3 regions of the Pseudomonas sp. CFBP 5748 genome follow, and region 3 is predicted to be linked to each of the others. Evidence: predicted binding sites of a transcription regulator. Region 3 holds the regulator's gene; each other region holds the start of a gene.

Region 1 (7,143 bases), on a different contig from region 3:
GAATTGGCGAAGAAACGCCTGAGGCTATCGAGGCGTTGCTCCTGACCCTGGAAGCGTTCCTCGAGGCGGCTGAAACGTTCCTCGGCTTGCAGCTCGAAGCGCTGACGCAGTTGCTGCTTGAACAGCTCCATCATCGACCAGGTCAGCAAGCCGGTCAGGCAGGTACCGGCCAGCAAGACCAGCGAAGCCACCAGCCAGGCCGACACATCTTCGCTGATAAAGCCCAGGATTCTGGGGCGTACCTGATGCAATGCCATAAATACAACTCAGAAAGGAGCCAGGCGTAGGCGCAGCCCTGGACACAGCCTAAGTTATAGCTATTAGCCATCACTTTAGCCAGTCCCAAAAAGGGCCCAGAAGCCTTGATTTACAAGGCTTCGTGGATCCAATCAGCGATAGGATCAACGGGCCATGATCTTCCAGGCACGGTGGATCTTACTGTTGCGCGCAAAATCCGGATCAATGGTCTTGGCGGTGATCTCTTCCACGGCGTATCGCTCGCCAAGGTTGTCCTCGAGCTGGAACTTACGGAAGTTGTTGGAAAAATACAGTACGCCGCCCGGCGCCAGACGGGCCATGGCCAGGTCCAGCAACTGGACGTGGTCGCGCTGCACGTCGAACACCCCTTCCATACGCTTGGAATTGGAGAACGTCGGCGGGTCGATGAAGATCAGGTCGTACTCGTCCCGACTGGCTTCGAGCCAGGCCATCACGTCACCCTGTTCCAGGCGGTTCTTATCCGAAAAGCCATTGAGCGACAGGTTGCGCCGTGCCCAGTCCAGATAGGTTTTCGACAGGTCGACGCTGGTGGTACTGCGCGCACCGCCCTTGGCAGCGTGGACGCTGGCGGTCGCGGTGTAGCAGAACAGGTTGAGGAAGCGCTTGCCGGCCGCCTCTTTCTGGATCCGCAGGCGCATCGGCCGGTGATCGAGAAACAGTCCGGTGTCCAGGTAGTCGGTGAGGTTGACCAGCAGCTTCACGCCGCCTTCGTTGACCTCGGTGAACTTGCCCTGGGCGCTCTGGCGCTCGTACTGCTTGGTGCCGCTCTGGCGCTCGCGACGCTTGATCACCACGCGGCTCTTGTCGACATTCAGCGCCTGTGGAATCGCCGCCAGGGCATCGAACAACCGGGCCGAGGCTTTTTCCGGGTCGATGGATTTTGGCGCGACGTATTCCTGAACGTGCACCCAATCGTGATACAGGTCGATGGCCATGGAGTATTCCGGCATGTCAGCGTCGTAGACCCGATAGCAGTCCACGCCTTCACGCTTGGCCCATTTACTCAGCAACTTGAGGTTTTTTTGCAGGCGATTGGCGAACATCTGCCCGCCCTCGCTCAAACGGGCCTGCTCGACCACAGGGGCCGGAGCCGGGGTTGGCTTGATCGGGTTGCCGTTCTTGTTGTACTGGCGCTCTTGCGGCACCTCCGGCGTCTGATCGTACGCTGCCTGCTCACGCTCGGCCTGACGCTGTTCCGGGGTGCGACGTTCGCCGGTGACGAACTGATCCGGCAGCACCTTGATCAGCAAGAGCTTGCACGGCAAGGCGCCGTTCCAGAACGAATACTGCTTGTGGCTGCGAATGCCCATGCGCTTGCCCAGGTCCGGCGCGCCGGTGAACACCGCCGCCTCCCAGTTCAAGCAAGCCTGGCGCAAGCGCTCGCCCAGATTCTGGTAGAGGTAAAGCAGGCTGGCTTCGTCGCCCAGACGCTCGCCGTACGGCGGGTTGCAGATCACCAGGCCCTTCTGGTTCTGATCCGGACGCGGCTCGAAGGTGGCGACTTCGCCTTGATAGATCTTGATCCACTCGCTCAGGCCCGCACGCTCAACGTTGTTGCGGCCTGGCTGGATCAACCGTGGATCGGCTTCATAGCCGCGAATCCACAACGGTGGCTTGGCCAGCCCGGCGGCGGCACGCTCGGAGGCCTCTTCGTGGAGCTTCTTCCACAGCGCCGGCACGTGGCCGAGCCAGGCGGTGAAGCCCCACTGCTGGCGACGCAGGTTCGGCGCCATGTCGGCAGCGATCATCCCGGCTTCCACCAGGAACGTGCCCACGCCGCACATCGGGTCGGCCAGCGCCCCGCCTTCAGCGGCAATGCGCGGCCAGCCGGCGCGGATCAGGATGGCGGCAGCGAGGTTTTCCTTCAGCGGCGCGGCGCCTTGCTGCAGGCGATAGCCGCGCTGGTGCAGGCTGTGGCCGGAGAGGTCCAGGGAGAGGATCGCTTCGCCGCGGTCCAGGCGCAGGTGAATGCGCAGGTCCGGGTTGAGTTTGTCGATGGACGGTCGCTCGCCCGTCGGGGTGCGCAGTTTGTCGACGATGGCGTCCTTGACCTTCAGGGCGCCAAAGTGGGTGTTGTCGATGCCCGAGCCGTGGCCGCTGAACTCCACCGCCAAGGTGCCATCGGCGAGCATGTGGTCTTGCCAGTCGACGTCCAGCACGCCGTGGTACAGGTCTTCGGCGTCCTTCATCGGGAAACGCTTGAGCACCAGCAACACGCGGTTGGCCAGGCGCGACCAGAGGCACAGGCGATAAGCCGTTTCCATGTCGGCCATGCCGCGCACGGCCGAAGTGTGCTCGCGCGCCTCTTCAAGGCCAAGCCCGACGGCTTCCTCGATGAGCAGGCCTTCGAGGCCCTTGGGGCAAGTGAGGAAGAGTTCGAAACGATCGGACATGGGATTTCCAGCGCCTTTGGCTAAGTGGACCGGGCAACGCATTGCCGGGCCGGGTTCAATCAGGTGCTTTTCTCAAGAGCACCCACGTGGCACGAAAGTGTGCCGTCCCGCCCTCGCCGTTCAGGTTAGAAGAGCCTGGATGGGAGGGCAGATAAAAAATTCTGTATAACAATTTGTGAAAACTCGACCCTTTCGTCGAATAGTACCCGAGTGCAACGGGGGGACATTCTCATTCGAGGAAAGACCGCGCCCTTCGGCGCGAGGCCGATCATACAGGGGTCTAGCTCAAAAGCGGTCAACGAACATCAAGTTACTTATCGCCCTAACGTCTTTATTGTTACGTGCTTATGACAAAACGATCATTCCATCCATGTGACGCTTTGGTTAGAACTCAACACAGGTTGACGCCACAACGGCGCCAACACCTTGGCTCGTCACGCCGGCAACGAGCCACCAACGGCAGAATGATTCTGCCCCGGCCTCGATAGAGGTCGACGCTAAGCAACAGTCAACAAGTGAGGGCAACACCCTATGAGAAGACTTAAGCGTGATCCGTTGGAAAGAGCATTTTTACGCGGTTACCAATATGGCGTTGGTGGTAAATCCCGTGAGCTTTGCCCCTTTACTCTACCGTCAGTACGTCAAGCCTGGATCAATGGCTGGCGAGAAGGACGCGGCGACAACTGGGACGGTATGACCGGCACTGCGGGTATCCATAGACTCAACGAACTTCACGCCGTCGGCTGACACAGGGCTCAACACTCAAGAACTCGACAATTTGATACTCACATCGATTTAACCACGCGCGTCCCATCCGGACGGCGGGCTTCGGCCCAGGGGGCTCCTTCGAGGAGCCCTTTTTAATGCCTGGGTTTTCTGAACAGGGTTACTAACTCTACTGTGAACACCATTGTGGCGAGGGAGCTTGCTCCCTCGCCACGGTGGGTCTGCGTAGCCTTCAAAAGATCAATCAACGCAGCGCCGCAATCGCATCCACTGATTCACGAATCAACGCCGGTCCTTTATAGATAAAGCCCGAATAAATCTGCACCAGGCTCGCCCCAGCGGTGATTTTCTCGGCGGCATGCCGGCCTTGTGTGATGCCACCCGCCGCGATGATCGGCAAGCGCCCCGCCAACTCGGCGGCCAACACCTTCACGGTGTGGGTGCTCTTCTCGAGCACCGGAGCACCCGACAAGCCGCCCGCCTCATCGCCATGCTCCAGCCCCTCGACGCCTTCACGCCCCAAGGTCGTGTTGGTGGCAATCACCGCGTCCATGCCGGTCTCGATCAGGGCCTGGGCGACTTGAGCGGTTTCTTCGTCGGTCATGTCCGGAGCGATCTTGATGGCCAGTGGCACATGGCGACCATGAATCACCGCCAGCTCTGCACGTCGGCGGGCCAGGTCGGCCAGCAGTTGCTTGAGGGAATCACCGAATTGCAGGCTGCGCAGGCCCGGAGTGTTCGGCGAACTGACGTTGACCGTCACATAGCTGGCATGGGCGTAGACCTTGTCCAGGCAAATCAAGTAGTCGTCGACGGCGCGCTCCACCGGGGTGTCGAAGTTCTTGCCGATATTGATGCCCAGCACGCCCTTGTACTTGGCCGCAGCCACCCGGGCCAGCAAATGGTCGACGCCCAGGTTGTTGAAGCCCATGCGGTTGATGATCGCCTCCGCCTCCGGCAGGCGGAAAAGCCGTGGCTTGGGGTTGCCTGGCTGCGGGCGTGGGGTGACGGTGCCGATTTCCACGAAACCGAAACCCAGCTGGGCGAACCCATCGATGGCCGCGCCATTCTTGTCCAGCCCCGCCGCCAACCCGACCGGGTTAGGGAACTCCAGCCCCATGACCGTCACCGGCAATTTCGCCGGAGCCTTGCACAGCAACCCGTTGAGGCCCAAACGTCCGCCCGCGCCGATCAGGTCCAGGGACAGATCGTGGGAGGTTTCCGGGGAAAGTTTGAACAGCAGCTCACGGGCCAGGGTGTACATGGGTGGGTTTGACTCGATCGGAGAAATGAGGCGCGGATTATAGCGGGGTGAAGGGATGGGAGCGAGCAACCGATAGTTGCCTGCTCCCTGCTTGGCGCCGTATTGAAATCTGAAGGAAAGCGGATGAGGTCCGGGCTGGCATATGCCTTGCACCATTTGTGTTCATCGGTGCCCATGCCAACGGCGGAATGCGTGCCACACTGTTTTAAGGGACAACGGCGTCGTCATCCGCCCCTGCTCTGGCAGCCGTCCGGATACGGCGCCTTTTTTGTGGAAGGTGATGCTCAATGAATGAAATTCCAGCCAACCCCCTGGCCTGGGTCAACGGCAGCGATGCCCCGGAAAAGAGCGCGGTCAATCTTGGCTTCATGGCCTTGAGTGACTGTGCCCCGGTGGTGGTGGCCGCCACCCAGGGCTTCGCCCAACCCTACGGCCTGACCCTGAACCTCAAGCGCCAGACGTCCTGGGCCAACCTGCGGGACAAGCTGGTCAGCGGTGAAATCGATGCCGCCCACAGCCTGTACGGCCTGATTTATGCGGTGCACCTGGGCATCGGTGGCGTCGCGCCGACTGACATGGCGGTGCTGATGGGGCTGAACCAGAACGGCCAGAGCATCAACCTGTCCCATGGCCTCCAGGCCCAAGGCGTGACCAGTCCTGAGGCACTGGAGCAGCATGTGCACCAAACTCGCCCGAAACTGACCTTCGCCCAGACCTTCCCCACCGGCACCCATGCCATGTGGCTTTATTACTGGCTCGCCGCCCAGGGCATCCATCCCTTGTCGGATGTCGACAGCGTGGTGGTGCCGCCGCCGCAAATGATCGCGCACCTGCAGGCCGGGCGTATCGACGGCTTCTGCGTCGGTGAACCCTGGTGCGCCAGCGCGGTGAAGCAGAACCTGGGCTTCACCCTGGCGACCACCCAGACCATCTGGCCCGATCATCCGGAAAAAGTGTTGGGCTGCACCCGCGCGTTCGTCGAGCAGTACCCCAATACCGCCAGGGCGCTGGTGATGGCGATCCTTGAAGCCAGCCGCTTTATCGAACAAAGCACGGAAAACCGTCGCAGCACCGCGCAACTGTTGAGTGCGCCCGAATACCTCGACGCACCGTTGGACTGCATCGAGCCGCGCCTGCTGGGCATCTATGCCGACGGCTTGGGCAATAGCTGGCAGGATCCTCACGCGATGCGCTTCCATGGCAACGGCGAGGTGAACCTGCCGTACCTGTCCGACGGTATGTGGTTCATGACCCAGTTCCGCCGCTGGGGCCTACTGCGTGAAGACCCGGACTACCTGGCCGTGGCCCGGCAAGTCCAGCAACTCACGCTGTACCGTGAAGCCTGCGCGGCGCTGGACATCGCGGCCCCACGCCAGGACATGCGCAGCAGCCAGTTGATCGACGGCATCATCTGGGACGGCTCGGACCCGGCCACGTATGCCCGTAGCTTCAAACTGCACGCCTTGAGCGATGCGGCTCCCCTTCTCGCCAGCCGCTGACAGGAGCCTCGACCATGCTGCGTATCCTGCTGATCAACGACACGGCGAAAAAAGTCGGCCGCCTCAAAGCCGCCCTGATTGAAGCCGGATTCGAAGTCATCGACGAGTCCGGTTTGACCATTGACCTGCCGGCGCGCGTCGAAACGGTGCGTCCGGACGTGATCCTGATCGATACCGAGTCACCCGGACGCGATGTGATGGAACAAGTGGTGCTGGTCAGCCGCGACCAACCACGACCGATCGTCATGTTTACCGACGAGCACGACCCGGATGTGATGCGCCAGGCGATCAAGTCGGGGGTGAGCGCCTACATCGTCGAAGGCATCCACGCCGCGCGCCTGCAACCGATCCTCGACGTGGCCATGGCCCGCTTCGAAAGCGACCAGGCCCTGCGCGCCCAGCTCCTGGCGCGGGACCAGCAACTGGCCGAACGCAAGCGCATCGAACTGGCCAAGGGCATGCTGATGAAGATGAAAGAATGCAACGAAGAACAGGCCTACACCCTGATGCGCCGCCAGGCCATGAGCCGCCAGCAGAAGCTGATCCAGGTGGCGGAGCAGATCATTGCCATGAATGAGTTGCTGGGCTGAAAGCCCTGTAGCGACTGGGCTGGCGCCACCGCGAGCAGGCTCGCTCCCACAGGTTCGTGACCCCTGAGGATCCATTGTGGGAGCGAGCCTGCTCGCAATAGCCCTCACACCAATCCCCGCTGTTGGCACAGATCTCGCTTAAGTAATCCCACAGGTAACCAACGGCGGTTGCCCCACCTACGACAAAGACGTCGCACACCCTCCTTGCCTCTCTGGCGATCCGGGTTGCGGCGTTTTTTTGTTTTGGCCCCTCGGGGCCGGTGGTGCGACCACAGACGGCGCACTGCTCAAAGCACTGACTCATTTCTCGAGACTTTTACAGCTGAGGTGCGCGATGAATTCAAGCTTCTGGAAATCCGGCCACACCCCGACACTGTTCGCGGCCTTCCTCT
Region 2 (7,143 bases), on a different contig from region 3:
AGGTCAGGAAACCCTGGGTGATCTGGCTGATATCCCGTTCGCGCAACATCACGTCCTGAGGCTCGACAATCCCGGCTCGCTTGAGCGGACGGGTGGTGGTGACAATTTCGCGGAACAGGCGCACTTGAGCGGGCACGAACACCGTCCAGGGGGCAGCGCTGTCACAACGCACTTTCACGGTGACGCGGCCCATGGGCCGGGCCGGGCTCTCCAGCGAAGCAGTCAATTCCTTGTCGCACATCGGCATGCGCAACCGTGGGTCGAGTTGGTTGACTTCGATTTCGTAGCGGCCTTCGGTTTGACTGGTAGCCAGGTAGTCTTCTACGGTGAATTCAAGAAAGCCCTGAGTGACGCCGATAAGTAGATCAGGCAAGGTAACCGGAACAGCAGCGAGGGCAGGGCCGCCCGAAGTGAACAGGCAGACAGCCAACAGTGCACCGAGCCAATGGCGGCAGTGAGTGATCAGGCGTCGAGAAAATGTCGTTTGTGCGTTCATGCCGGTTGAATAGCAAGCCCCGTGCCGTTTAGTGATGAATGCGCGTCGGACACATTAGCGTTAGGTAGGAGTCAGGGCATGGCGGGAGTAATGGACTCGGTAAACCAGCGTACACAGCTGGTCGGTCAGAATCGCCTGGAGCTGTTGCTGTTCCGTCTCGACGGCCAGCAATTGTATGGAATCAACGTATTCAAGGTCCGCGAGGTGCTGCAATGTCCTAAGCTGACCCTGATGCCCAAGTCCAGTCCCGTCGTGTGCGGTGTGGCGAATATCCGGGGAGCGACCATCCCGATTCTCGATCTGGCCATGGCGACCGGTTCCGGTCGGCTGCTGGATCAGAGCAATCCGTTCGTGATCATCACCGAGTACAACACCAAGACCCAGGGTTTCCTGGTTCGCTCGGTGGAGCGCATCGTCAACATGAACTGGGAAGAGATTCATCCACCACCCAAGGGCACGGGCCGCGATCACTACCTGACGGCGGTGACCCGGGTCGATAACCAGTTGGTGGAAATCATCGACGTGGAGAAGATCCTCGCCGAGGTGGCGCCGACCACCGAGACGATCTCCTTGGGTGTGGTGGATGCCGAAACCCAGCACAAGGCGATATCGCTGCGGGTACTGACTGTCGATGATTCTTCGGTAGCACGTAAGCAGGTCACCCGTTGTCTACAAACGATCGGCGTTGAAGTGGTAGCGTTGAATGACGGGCGGCAGGCGCTGGATTACCTGCGCCAACTGGTCGATGAGGGCAAGAAGCCCGAAGAAGAGTTCCTGATGATGATCTCCGACATCGAAATGCCGGAAATGGACGGGTACACCCTGACGTCGGAAATTCGCAACGACCCGCGTATGCAAAAGCTGCATATCATTTTGCATACTTCGTTGTCGGGGGTTTTCAACCAGGCGATGGTCAAGAAGGTCGGTGCCGATGACTTCCTGGCCAAGTTCCGGCCCGATGACCTGGCCTCCCGAGTCGTCGACCGGATCAAAGCAGCAGAATAAAGGTCGGGCGCGTTGTGCGCCCGGCAAGCCAACACAATGAAAGAGGCGGTATCTTGTCTACGGGTAATTTGGATTTCGAACAGTTCCGGGTCTTCCTGGAAAAAGCCTGTGGCATTTTGCTTGGTGAGAACAAGCAATACCTGGTGTCGAGCCGTCTCAACAAGTTGATGGAGCAACAGGGCCTTAAATCGTTGGGCGAACTGGTGCAGCGTATCCAGACCCAGCCGCGCAGTGGTTTGCGCGAGATGGTGGTGGACGCCATGACCACCAACGAAACCCTGTGGTTTCGCGACACCTATCCGTTCGAGGTGTTGAAGAACAGAGTGTTGCCGGCGGCCATCAAGGCCAGCCCGGGCCAACGCCTGCGGATCTGGTCGGCGGCCTGCTCGTCGGGGCAGGAACCCTATTCGCTGTCGATGTCCATCGATGAATTCGAGCGGACCAACATCGGCCAGTTGAAAGGCGGCGTGCAGATCGTTGCCACGGACCTGTCCGGGACCATGCTCAATAACTGCAAGACCGGTGAGTACGACAGCCTGGCCATTGGCCGCGGCTTGTCGCCTGATCGTCTGCAACGCTACTTCGACCCGAAAGGGCCGGGTAAATGGGTGGTCAAGGCACCGATCAAGAGCCGGGTGGAGTTCCGCTCGTTCAACCTGCTGGACAGTTATGCCAGCCTGGGCAAGTTCGACATCGTGTTCTGCCGCAACGTGCTGATCTACTTTTCCGCCGAAGTGAAGAAAGACATCCTGTTGCGGATCCACAGCACCCTCAAGCCTGGCGGCTACCTGTTCCTCGGCGCCTCTGAGGCGTTGAACGGTTTGCCCGATCATTACCAGATGGTCCAGTGCAGTCCGGGGATCATTTACCAGGCGAAGTGATTCGTTGGGGATGTCAAAAAACGGTAGTCCTCAGGGGCTCCCGTTTTTTTATGCCCGCCTACTTTCTCCCGCTCCTACAGTTGGAATGTCATTGCCCTTGAGAAGCGGCAGAAAAGCGGCAGCCAGCGGAAGCCGATTGCCGCTTTTCTGGCATTGCCGCGTTGCCGATCCTCGCAAAGCCCCGGTTTATGGGCTTTTTCAAAGTGGCACGACGCTTGCTAAGTTCATCGTACGTAAATTCTGGTCACCCATAGGTTTCCGACATGAGCATCAGCTTCGATAAAGCGCTCGGTATCCACGAAAAGGCCCTGGGCTTCCGCGCCCAACGTGCCGAAGTCCTGGCCAACAACATCGCCAACGCCGATACCCCGAACTACAAGGCTCGGGATCTGGACTTTTCTAAAGTGCTCGCCGAGCAGAACGAGAAAGCCAAGAACGGCCATTTCGCTTTGAATATGACCAACAGTCGTCATATCGAAGCCGAAGGCTTGGGCAATGGCGATGAGTCGCTGATGTATCGGACACCGATGCAGCCTTCGATCGACCAGAACACCGTGGACGCTCAACTGGAACAGTCCAACTACACGGAAAACTCCGTGAACTTCCAGGCCAGCTTCACCCTGCTCAACAGCAAATTCAAAGGGCTGGTATCGGCCCTGCGCGGAGAGTAAGCCATGTCGATTGCGAGCGTATTCAACATCGCCGGCAGTGCCATGAGTGCCCAGACCACTCGCCTGAACACCGTCGCCAGTAACATCGCCAACGCCGAGACCGTTTCGTCGAGCATCGACCAGACCTACCGCGCCCGTCACCCGGTATTCGCCACCATGTTCCAGGGCGGCCAGTCCGGCGGCAGCGACTCGCTGTTCCAGGAGCAGGACGCGGCCGGGCAGGGCGTACAGGTGCTTGGCGTGGTCGAAGACCAGAGCAACCTCGACGCACGTTACGAGCCGAACCATCCGGCCGCTGACGCCAAGGGTTACGTCTACTACCCGAACGTCAACGTCGTCGAAGAAATGGCTGACATGATTTCTGCCAGTCGTTCATTCCAGACCAACGCCGAAATGATGAACACCGCCAAAACCATGATGCAGAAGGTCCTGACCCTCGGTCAGTGATAAGGGGCGAGTCACATGAGCGTTACCAACACCACCAGTGGTTTGAGCCTTAACGAAATTCTGGCCAACTCCTCGGTCAAGACCAACGCCACTACCGATGGCCTGTCCTCGCTGACAGGTGCGACAACTGGCAAAAAGGAGCTGGGCAAGGATGCGTTCCTGCAATTGCTGGTCACCCAGCTGAAAAACCAGAACCCGCTGGAACCGCAGGATAACGGCGAGTTCGTTGCTCAGTTGGCGCAGTTCAGCAGCCTGGAAGGCATCACCACCCTTAACGACACCGTGAGCGGTCTCGCCAGCAACTACAGCTCGTCTCAGGCTTTGCAGGCTTCGTCACTGGTCGGGCGCTCGGTCATTGCTCCAGGCAACAAGGCCGTGGTCGATACCTCCAAAAGCCTTAACGGCACGGTGGTGGTGCCGACTTCGGTGTCCTCCCTCGAGCTCAAGGTCGTGGACAAGGATGGCAAGACCGTCCGCACCATCGACATGGGCAGCCAGAATGCCGGCAATGCCGCTTTCATCTGGGACGGCAAGAACGACTCGGGCACCACGGTCGAGTCGGGCACTTACACCTTTACGGCCTCGACCACCATCGACGGCAAGGCTACGTCGCTGATCACCAACCTGCCGGCAACGGTCAGCAGCGTGACGATCAGCCAGACGGGCGGTGAGCTGATGCTCAACCTGGCCGGGCTGGGCAGCATTGCCCTGTCCAAAGTACAAACTATTGGTATGTAGAGCCGACTAACCCGGCAAAAGGAGTGGAACATGTCTTTCAACATCGGCCTTAGCGGTCTCTATGCTGCCAGCAAACATCTGGACGTGACCGGTAACAACATCGCCAACGTGGCGACCACCGGTTTCAAATCGTCCCGTGCGGAATTCGAAGACGTCTACTCGGCCACCAGACTCGGCTCGGGCAGCAAGACCGTCGGCAACGGCGTGCGCCTGGCCAACGTTTCCCAGCAGTTCGGCCAGGGTGACGTCAACAACACCGGCAACGTGCTGGACATGGGGATCCAGGGTTCCGGCTTCTTTGTCCTGAGTAACGACGGTTCCCTGAGCTACACCCGTGCCGGTACGTTCAAGACCGACAAGGATGGCTTCATCACCAACACCGATGGCACCTCGCGCCTGCAGGGCTATGGTGTGGATGCCAATGGCAATATCCTCAACGGTATTTTGACCGACCTGCGCATCGACACCTCCAACCTGCCGCCGACTGCCACCAGCGTGGTTTCGTCGACGATCAACCTGAACTCGACGGCGTTGCCGATCACGGCGGCGTTCAATCCTACCGATACGGCCACTTTCACCAAGCAGTTCACCACCCCGGTGTACGACACCCAGGGTAACCAGCATTCCATGGACCAATACATGGTCAAGACTGCCGGCAACACCTGGAATGTCTATACCTTGATCGATGGTCGTAACCTGAACGGCAGTTTGCCGACTACGACGGGTGTGACCGCACCGGTTCCTTCGACCATGACCTTTGATTCGAGCGGTAAGCTGGTCCAGGTCAGCACCCCGCCAGCGACTATCAACAGCGATTTGGTACTGACCGGCTGGGTGCCAGGCACCGTAACCAACGGCGTGTGGACCGCCAACGGTGCCGCCAGTGCGCCAACCATCACGATCTCCATGGGCAACACCACCCAGTACAACGCCGACACCGCGCGCTCGATTCCGACCCAGAACGGTTACGCCACTGGCCAGATCACCAACCTGACCATCGACGGCAGCGGTGTATTGCTGGCCAACTTCAGCAACAACCAGACCAAGCCGATTGGCCAGCTGGCGCTCGCCAGCTTCACCAACGAACAAGGCCTGCAGCCTGTGGGCGGCACCAGCTGGAAGGAGACCTTTGCGTCGGGCATTCCGGGCTATGATGCCCCGCAAACCGGCACCCTGGGTTCGATCGTCTCCAACTCCCTGGAAGAGTCCAACGTCAACCTGACCAACGAACTGGTCGAGCTGATCAAGGCGCAAAGCAACTACCAGGCGAACGCCAAGACCATCTCCACCCAGAGCACCATCATGCAGACCATCATTCAGATGACTTGATAGCTGGCTGTTTTAAAAAACCGATGTCCCGAGGCATCGGTTTTTTTATGCGCGAAATTCTTCACGGAATAACGACCGTTTGTCGGCTGGCTGGTGCGGAACTTGCACTTCAGTCCCAAACGCTCACCGAGCGTCAAGTTTCCATACGACTGTCATCGAGTCTGTATTGACTGACGACAGGGATGTCACGAAAACCAAGGGACGGATACCAGTTGAAACCCCAGAACGCTATCAGTGCGCCTGTCGTTGCACCTTCATTGAAATCGGTACTGCGTCGGGGGCTGCTGGGCGCTGCGCTGTTTTCCGGTGTGATCAATATTCTGGCGCTAGTTGGCCCGGTGTTCATGCTGGAAGTCTACGACCGGGTCATTCCCAGCCAGAGCGTCCCGACCCTGATCGCCCTGGGGCTGCTGGCGCTGGGGGTTTATGCGCTTTCAGGCCTGCTGGATGTCATTCGCTCCCGGGTCATGGTTCGAATTGCCTCCTCGCTGGATCTGGCGTTGTCCGCCAAGGTCTTCAATGTCATCGCCAGTGCGTCGCTGAAAACGCCCATTACCGGCGATGCGTTGAAGCCGGCCCAGGAGCTGGATCAGATTCGCGGTTTTATTGGCGGACCGGGCCTGGTGGCTTTTTTCGATTTGCCCTGGATGCCGGTTTACCTTGCGGTTTGCTTTTATATTCATCCGTTGTTCGGCCTTTTGGCCGCCGGCCTGATGATTATCCTCATTGGTCTGACCCTGATCACTGACCGGCAAACCCGCAAACTGATGCAGGCTTCGGCCGATGCGTTGAACAAGCGCAATCACCTGGGTCAGCAAGCTCACCAGAACGCCGAAGCGCTGATGGCCATGGGCATGTTGGCCAACACGTCGAATATCTGGCAGATAAATCACAGCACCTTCATCACCCTGCAGCGCCGCTCGATCGACATTGGCGGCTTTTACGGTGGCATTTCCAAGACCTTGCGCCAGGTCGTTCAGTCGGCCGCCCTGGCCCTGGGCGCATGGCTGGTGATCCAAGGCGACTTGAGCGGTGGCACGATGATCGCGGCCTCGATTATTGTGGCGCGGACTCTGGCACCGGCGGAGCAGGTCATTGCCACGTGGCGCAGCCTGTTGGGTGCCCAGATCGCCTGGAAGAAGCTGCTGGAAGTGTTCTCGCTGTTCCCGGATGCCCAGAGCAAGACCGAGCTGCCCGCTGCCCATCGCAGTTTGCAGGTCGAAAGTGTTTTCGCCGCGCCGCCCGGCGCACAGCGCCTGACCTTGCAAAATATCAACTTCATGGTTGCCGCGGGCACCGCCGTTGGTGTGGTGGGGCCGAGCGCATCGGGCAAGTCGTCATTGGCGCGCGTGTTGGTCAATGCCTGGGCACCGGCTCGCGGGCATGTCCGGCTCGATGGCGCGCCGCTGGATCTGCTGACCGAGCAGGCTCGAGGCCGGTTGATCGGTTATCTGCCGCAAAGCGTTGGGCTGTTTACCGGAACCGTCGCCCAGAACATCGCTCGGTTGGCCCCCTCGGCACAGGACAGCGCGATTGTCAGCGCTGCGCAGTTAGCCGGGGTCCATGAGCTGATTCT
Region 3 (7,143 bases):
ACACCCATGTGCTTGCGCGCATCGAACAGGTCGCTGCGCGACAATTCGGGAAGATTCTGGCCATTGACCCAGACTTCGCCGGCACTGGGACGCAGCTGTGCGCCCATCAGACGCAACAGCGTGGTCTTGCCACACCCGGAAGGCCCCATGATGCCGGTCACCTTGCCGCGCGGAATGCGAATATCGATGTCATTGAAAATGCTGCGCGTCCCTCGCTTGAAGGACAGTCCCTTCAGCTCGACCGCGTAGGCGTTGTCGGCACTCATCTAAACTCCTTGCGATGCAGCCTCACATTCGAATGCCCTGGCCAGCCGACAAACGCCGGGACCGCCGGGCATGCGAACCGGCGGCGAACTATATCACTGCAACAGCGAAGCGCCCAAGGCCCAAGCCCCGCCCGTTAAGCCTGGATTAAGCTAAAAGGTCACATGCTGAGTCGAACCTTGAGCACCGTTCGAACAAAGCATGACGAACTAACGTGAGGGAATTGTTCATTACCGCTATAATCGCCGCCTTTTCATCGGGCTATACGATTTCTGACATGAGCCAATCCAGCGACCTGATTCAATCGGCACAACGTACCATCCGCCTCGAGCTCGAAGCCGTACAAGGCTTGCTGCCCCATATTGACGCTGATTTCGTACGCGCCTGCGAGATGATTCTGGCCAGCAAGGGCCGCGTGGTCGTGGTCGGCATGGGCAAGTCCGGGCACATCGGCAACAAGATCGCCGCCACCCTGGCCAGCACCGGCACCACGGCATTTTTCGTCCATCCGGCCGAAGCCAGCCACGGCGACATGGGCATGATCACCCGGGATGACGTCATCCTGGCCCTGTCCAACTCCGGCTCCACCAACGAGATCATCACCTTGTTGCCCCTGATCAAACGCCTGGGCATCCAGTTGATCAGTGTTACCGGCAACCCGGATTCGCCGCTGGCCAAGGCCGCTGAAGTAAACCTCAACGTCCATGTCGAGCACGAAGCCTGCCCGTTGAACCTGGCGCCAACCTCCTCCACTACCGCAGCCCTGGTCATGGGCGATGCCCTGGCCGTCGCCCTGCTGGAAGCCCGGGGGTTCACCGCTGAGGACTTTGCCTTCTCCCATCCCGGTGGAGCCCTGGGCCGCCGCCTGCTGCTGAAAGTCGAAAACGTGATGCACTCAGGCCAGGAGTTGCCGCAGGTACTGCGTGGCACGCTGCTCAAGGACGCACTCCTAGAGATGACCCGCAAGGGACTGGGCATGACGGTAGTACTCGAAGCCGACGGCACGCTTGCCGGGATCTTTACCGACGGCGACCTGCGTCGCACCCTGGACCGCACCATCGACATCCATAGCGCGACCATCGAGCAAGTCATGACGGCCCACGGCAAGACAGCCCGTGCCGAGATGCTCGCCGCCGAGGCCTTGAAAATCATGGAAGACCACAAGATCAGCGCCCTGGTGGTGGTCGACGATGAAGACCGCCCGGTGGGCGCCCTGAATATGCACGACTTGCTGCGTGCGGGAGTCATGTAAATGAACACAGACCTGTTGCAACGGGGCAAAGCCATCAAGCTGGCGGTGTTCGATGTGGACGGCGTTCTGACCGACGGTCGCCTGTACTTCCTCGAAGACGGCAGCGAGTTCAAGACCTTCAATACCCTCGACGGCCAGGGCATCAAGATGCTGATGGCCGCCGGCGTACAGACCGCTATCATCAGCGGCCGCAAGACCCCGGTGGTCGAGCGGCGCGCGAAGAACCTCGGTATTCCACACCTTTATCAGGGTCGCGAAGACAAACTGGTGGTACTGGACGAACTTTTGGGCCAACTCAACCTAAGCTATGAACAGGTCGCCTACCTCGGTGACGACTTGCCAGACCTGCCAGTGATTCGCCGGGTAGGCCTGGGCATGGCGGTCGCCAACGCCGCGGCTTTCGTACGCGAGCACGCCCACGGCATTACCACGGCACGCGGCGGCGAAGGCGCGGCCCGTGAATTCTGCGAACTGATCCTGCGCGCCCAGGGCCACCTTGAAGCGGCCAACGCCGCGTACCTGTGAGCCATTTATGCTGAGCAAAAAGATTCGCACCATCGTGGTGTTCGCCAGCATCGCGGCGATTTTCGCGGCGGTGGGTTACTGGAACATCAGCCCGGAACGCTTTCTCGACCAACCGGCGGCCACGGTTGAAGAGAATATCGACTGGTACGCAACCAACACGCATACCCTGCAATACCTGCCCGATGGCAAAGTGCAGTATGAGATGACGTCCGACAAGGTCGACCACGTAAAGGCCACCGATATTACGCTGGTGACCAAACCGGACCTGAACATGTTCCGCGGCACCGAGTTTCCGTGGCATGTGCAGAGCCTGCGCGCCGAAGTCAACTCCGGGGGCACCGAAGTGGAGCTGATCGACTCGGTACGCGTAGCCCGAACCGATGAAAAAAATCGTACGACCATCATTACCAGCAGTCGTATGACCGTGTTCCCACAGCAAGAATATGCGCAGACCGAGCAACCCGTTAGAATCGACGGCGCCGGGGGTGTATCGACCGGCACGGGAATGAAAGCGTATTTGAAGGAAAGCAGGATACACCTGCTATCGAACGTAAGAGGACAGTATGAAGCTCGCTAAAACCCTCCCTATTTTGCTCAGTCTGGGCGCAGCACTGGGAAGCGCGAGCGCCTGGGCCCTTCCCAACGATCGCGATCAACCTATCCGCATCCAGGCCGACGACGCGCAACTGGACGACAAGAATGGTGTCGCCACCTATAAGGGTGACGTGATCATCACCCAGGGCTCGATGAAGGTCACTGGCAACACCGTGACCATCACCCGCACCCCGTCCGGCGATATCGACGTGGTGACCTCGGTGGGCAACCTGGCCTACTTCGAACAACTCCAGACCGCGGGCGACACCAAGCCTGTGCAAGGTTACGGGGTGACCATCCAGTATCACGCATCCCAGGACCGTGTCGTGCTGATCGACCGCGCCAAGGTCGTCGACAAGGACAACAACGTGACCCAAGGCGAGAAAATCGTCTACGACACCAACAAAAAGCTGGCCAGCGCCGGTCGTGCCACGGGCAGTAAAGTCACTGAGTCCCGCCCTCGCATCGACATGGTGATCCAGCCGAAAAAGAAAACCGACGAGCAGAAGGCCCAGTAATGGCAACTCTGAAAGCTCAGCACCTGGCCAAGAGCTACAAGAGCCGCCAAGTCGTGCGTGATGTCAGCCTGTCCATCGACAGCGGCCAGATCGTCGGCCTGCTCGGCCCTAACGGCGCGGGCAAGACCACCTGCTTCTACATGATCGTCGGCCTGGTCCAGGCCGACCAGGGCCGTGTGCTGATCGACGACCTGGACGTCAGCCACCAGCCCATGCACGGTCGGGCAAAGGCTGGCATCGGCTATCTGCCACAGGAAGCATCGATCTTCCGCAAGCTGTCGGTAGCCGACAACATCATGGCCATCCTCGAGACCCGCAAGGAACTCGACAAGGCCGGCCGTCGCCAGGAGCTGGAAAGCCTTTTACAGGAGTTCCACATCAGCCACATTCGCGACAACCTGGGCATGAGCCTGTCCGGTGGCGAACGGCGCCGCGTGGAAATCGCCCGCGCCCTGGCCACCTCGCCGAAATTCATCCTGCTCGACGAACCGTTCGCCGGCGTGGACCCGATTTCGGTGGGCGACATCAAGCAGATCATCCACCACCTCAAGGCCAAGGGGATCGGCGTGCTGATCACCGACCACAACGTGCGTGAAACGCTGGATATCTGCGAAACCGCCTACATCGTCAATGACGGCCAGTTGATCGCCGAAGGCGACTCCGCAGCCATCCTGGCCAACGACCTGGTCAAGGAAGTGTATCTGGGCCATGAGTTCCGCCTGTAAGCAAAGAGTCTGGCGAAGCGCCTGGGCGTCGTTTAATTTTATTACGGCGACGCCCTAGGCAAACACTCCAGTTTCAGGCATATAATTTGCTTAAGTTTGGCGCTTCGGCGCCCTTGTAGTGGATGGCGCATGTGCGCCGGCGAATAAGGTGTTAAGCCCCTGCCATGAAACCATCGCTAGTCTTGAGAATGGGCCAGCAGCTGACGATGACACCGCAGCTGCAACAGGCCATCCGCCTGCTCCAATTGTCGACCCTGGACCTGCAACAGGAAATCCAGGAGGCCTTGGAGTCCAATCCGATGCTCGAGCGCCAGGAAGAAGGCGACGACTTCGATAACGCCGACCCGCTGGCCGACAACGCCGAACAGAAAACCAACACCGAAATCCCGGAACCGTCCTACCAGGAAGCCGCCCCGACGGTGGATAACCTCGAGGATGGCGAATGGAACGAACGCATCCCCAACGACCTGCCCGTGGACACAGCCTGGGAAGACGTCTACCAGACCAGCGCCAGCAACCTGCCAAGCAGTGACGACGACGAGTGGGACTTCACCACCCGTACCTCTGCCGGCGAGAGCCTGCAAAGCCACCTGCTGTGGCAGCTGAACCTTGCGCCGATGTCCGACACCGATCGCCTGATCGCCGTGACCCTGATCGACTGCATCAACAACCAGGGCTACCTGGACGAGACCCTCGAAGAAATCCTCGAAGCCTTCGACCCCGAACTGGATATCGAGCTGGACGAAATCGAAGCCGTCCTGCACCGCATCCAGCAATTCGAACCGGCCGGTATCGGTGCCCGCAACCTGGGTGAATGCCTGCTGCTGCAGCTGCGCCAACTGCCCGCCAAGACGCCTTGGCTGACCGAAGCCAAGCGACTGGTCACCGACTACATCGACCTGTTGGGCGGTCGCGACTACAGCCAGCTGATGCGCCGCATGAAGCTCAAGGAAGATGAACTGCGCCAGGTCATCGAACTGGTCCAGAGCCTCAACCCGCGCCCGGGCTCGCAAATTGAGTCCACCGAACCCGAATACGTAGTCCCGGACGTGATCGTGCGCAAGCACAACGATCGCTGGCTGGTGGAGCTCAACCAGGAATCGGTGCCCAAGCTGCGGGTCAATGCCCAATACGCCGGCTTCGTCAGGCGCGCCGACACCAGCGCCGACAACACCTTCATGCGCAACCAGTTGCAGGAAGCGCGCTGGTTCATCAAGAGCCTGCAAAGCCGCAACGAAACCCTGATGAAAGTCGCCACCCAGATCGTCGAGCACCAGCGCGGCTTCCTGGAGTACGGCGACGAAGCGATGAAGCCGTTGGTCCTGCATGACATCGCCGAGGCGGTAGGCATGCACGAGTCGACGATTTCCCGGGTAACCACCCAGAAATTCATGCATACCCCCCGGGGTATCTATGAATTGAAATATTTTTTCTCCAGCCACGTCAGCACCTCCGAAGGCGGCGAATGCTCATCCACGGCCATCCGCGCGATCATCAAAAAACTGGTGGCTGCGGAAAATCAGAAAAAGCCGTTGAGTGACAGCAAGATCGCTGGTTTACTGGAGGCACAAGGCATTCAGGTGGCCCGCCGTACCGTCGCCAAATACCGCGAATCCCTCGGGATCGCACCTTCGAGCGAACGCAAGCGGTTGATGTAAAGGGCCACGCCACAGCGTTCCAGTGGCAGGCATTTCTGCCTGCCGCTTTATGCACTGGCAACGAAGGAGAAGCTGTATGCAAGTCAACATCAGTGGACACCAACTGGAAGTGACCGAACCTCTGCGCACCTACATCGGCGAAAAACTCGAACGATTGGAGAGGCATTTCGACAAGATCACCAACGTGCAAGTGACGATGAACGTCGAAAAGCTGCTGCAGAAAATCGAAGCCACGCTGCATATCCCCGGCGGAGAAGTGGTTGCCAACGCGGAGCATTCAGACATGTATGCCGCAATTGACCTGCTGACCGACAAGCTGGATCGCCAACTTAAAAAGCATAAGGAAAAGACCCAGAGCCTCCTCCAGGGCGCAACCGGTCGTTAACCCCCCCAATCCATGATCCGACTAGAATCCATCCTGACCCCCGGCCGTTCCTTGGTGAACGCGCCGGGTGGCAGTAAAAAGAAAGCCCTCGAACAAATCGCCAACCTGATCCACCGCGAAGTGCCGGATCTGGAAATGCAGGACGTCTTCGAGGCCCTGGTTGCCCGTGAAAAACTCGGTTCTACCGGTTTTGGCAACGGCATCGCCATTCCCCACTGCCGCCTCAAGGGTTGTAGTGCGCCCATCAGCGCCCTGTTGCACCTTGAAGCCCCCATAGATTTCGACGCCATCGACGGCGCCCCGGTCGACCTGCTGTTTGTACTGCTGGTCCCGGAAGCGGCGACCGATGCGCATCTTGAGCTGCTGCGCCAGATCGCCAGCATGCTGGACCGCAAGGAAGTTCGCGAAAAACTGCGCAGCGCACCGAGCAACGAAGCCTTGTATCAGGTTGTCCTGGACGAGCAGAACGGTCATTAAACATGCGCATGATCATCGTCAGTGGCCGCTCCGGCTCCGGTAAAAGCACGGCGCTCAATGTCCTTGAGGACAGCGGCTACTATTGCATCGACAACCTGCCGGCCGGCCTGCTGCCAGAGCTGGCCGAGCGTGCATTGATCCACACCGAACTGGCGCAGCCACTGGTGGCGGTGTCCATTGATGCACGCAACCTGCCGAGCCATCTGTCGCGCTTTCCTGAACTGCTCGAGGAAGTGCGCAGCCGGCATATCCAGTGCGATGTGCTGTACCTGGATGCCGATGAAGAGACGTTGCTCAAGCGTTTTTCCGAGACCCGCCGACGCCACCCGCTGAGCAACGCCAGCCGTTCCCTGGCCGAAGCCATCCAAGACGAAAGCCAACTGCTGAGCCCGATCGCCGACTTGGCGGACCTGAAGGTCAACACCACGCACCTGAACCTGTATCAGCTACGCGACACCATCAAGTTGCGCCTGCTGAACCAGCCGGAGCCAGGCACGGCGTTCCTGGTGGAGTCGTTTGGCTTCAAGCGTGGCATGCCGGTAGACGCCGACCTGGTGTTCGACGTGCGCTGCCTGCCCAACCCTTACTGGAAACCGGAATTGCGTGAGCAGTCCGGGCTTGACCAGCCAGTGGTCGACTACCTGGCCGCCCAGCCGGATGTCGAGGAAATGTTCCAGGATATCTCCACCTACCTGCTCAAATGGCTGCCCCGCTTTGCCGCGAGCAACCGTGCCTACGTCACGAT

What was found. The regulator sigma-54, encoded in region 3, starts transcription at its own class of promoters, with help from an activator protein. The targets are predictions, from matches to a motif close to ANTGGCATNNANNTTGCTNT.
Region 1: ACWNZ1_RS02245 (CmpA/NrtA family ABC transporter substrate-binding protein) is a predicted target of sigma-54. The motif match lies at 4,797-4,816, and genes of this name have one in related genera.
Region 2: flgB (flagellar basal body rod protein FlgB) is a predicted target of sigma-54. The motif match lies at 2,585-2,604, and genes of this name have one in related genera.

The regions. Positions count from the first base shown of each region.
Region 1 covers NZ_JBSPTN010000001.1:485,223-492,365, reverse strand. The annotation lists gene ACWNZ1_RS02265 (sensor domain-containing diguanylate cyclase) at 1-257, opposite strand, end outside; gene rlmKL (bifunctional 23S rRNA (guanine(2069)-N(7))-methyltransferase RlmK/23S rRNA (guanine(2445)-N(2))-methyltransferase RlmL) at 402-2,672, opposite strand; gene rmf (ribosome modulation factor) at 3,204-3,419, shown strand; gene ACWNZ1_RS02250 (quinone-dependent dihydroorotate dehydrogenase) at 3,643-4,662, opposite strand; gene ACWNZ1_RS02245 (CmpA/NrtA family ABC transporter substrate-binding protein) at 4,950-6,161, shown strand; gene ACWNZ1_RS02240 (ANTAR domain-containing response regulator) at 6,176-6,751, shown strand; gene ACWNZ1_RS02235 (nitrate/nitrite transporter) at 7,086-7,143, shown strand, end outside.
Region 2 covers NZ_JBSPTN010000006.1:369,599-376,741, forward strand. The annotation lists gene flgA (flagellar basal body P-ring formation chaperone FlgA) at 1-496, opposite strand, end outside; gene ACWNZ1_RS16710 (chemotaxis protein CheV) at 575-1,501, shown strand; gene cheR (protein-glutamate O-methyltransferase CheR) at 1,555-2,382, shown strand; gene flgB (flagellar basal body rod protein FlgB) at 2,646-3,053, shown strand; gene flgC (flagellar basal body rod protein FlgC) at 3,057-3,500, shown strand; gene flgD (flagellar hook assembly protein FlgD) at 3,516-4,238, shown strand; gene flgE (flagellar hook protein FlgE) at 4,269-5,567, shown strand; gene ACWNZ1_RS16740 (type I secretion system permease/ATPase) at 5,780-7,143, shown strand, end outside.
Region 3 covers NZ_JBSPTN010000008.1:36,746-43,888, reverse strand. The annotation lists gene ACWNZ1_RS19025 (ATP-binding cassette domain-containing protein) at 1-266, opposite strand, end outside; gene ACWNZ1_RS19020 (KpsF/GutQ family sugar-phosphate isomerase) at 542-1,516, shown strand; gene ACWNZ1_RS19015 (KdsC family phosphatase) at 1,517-2,041, shown strand; gene lptC (LPS export ABC transporter periplasmic protein LptC) at 2,049-2,618, shown strand; gene lptA (lipopolysaccharide transport periplasmic protein LptA) at 2,605-3,153, shown strand; gene lptB (LPS export ABC transporter ATP-binding protein) at 3,153-3,878, shown strand; gene ACWNZ1_RS18995 (RNA polymerase factor sigma-54) at 4,043-5,536, shown strand; gene hpf (ribosome hibernation-promoting factor, HPF/YfiA family) at 5,613-5,921, shown strand; gene ptsN (PTS IIA-like nitrogen regulatory protein PtsN) at 5,934-6,398, shown strand; gene rapZ (RNase adapter RapZ) at 6,401-7,143, shown strand, end outside.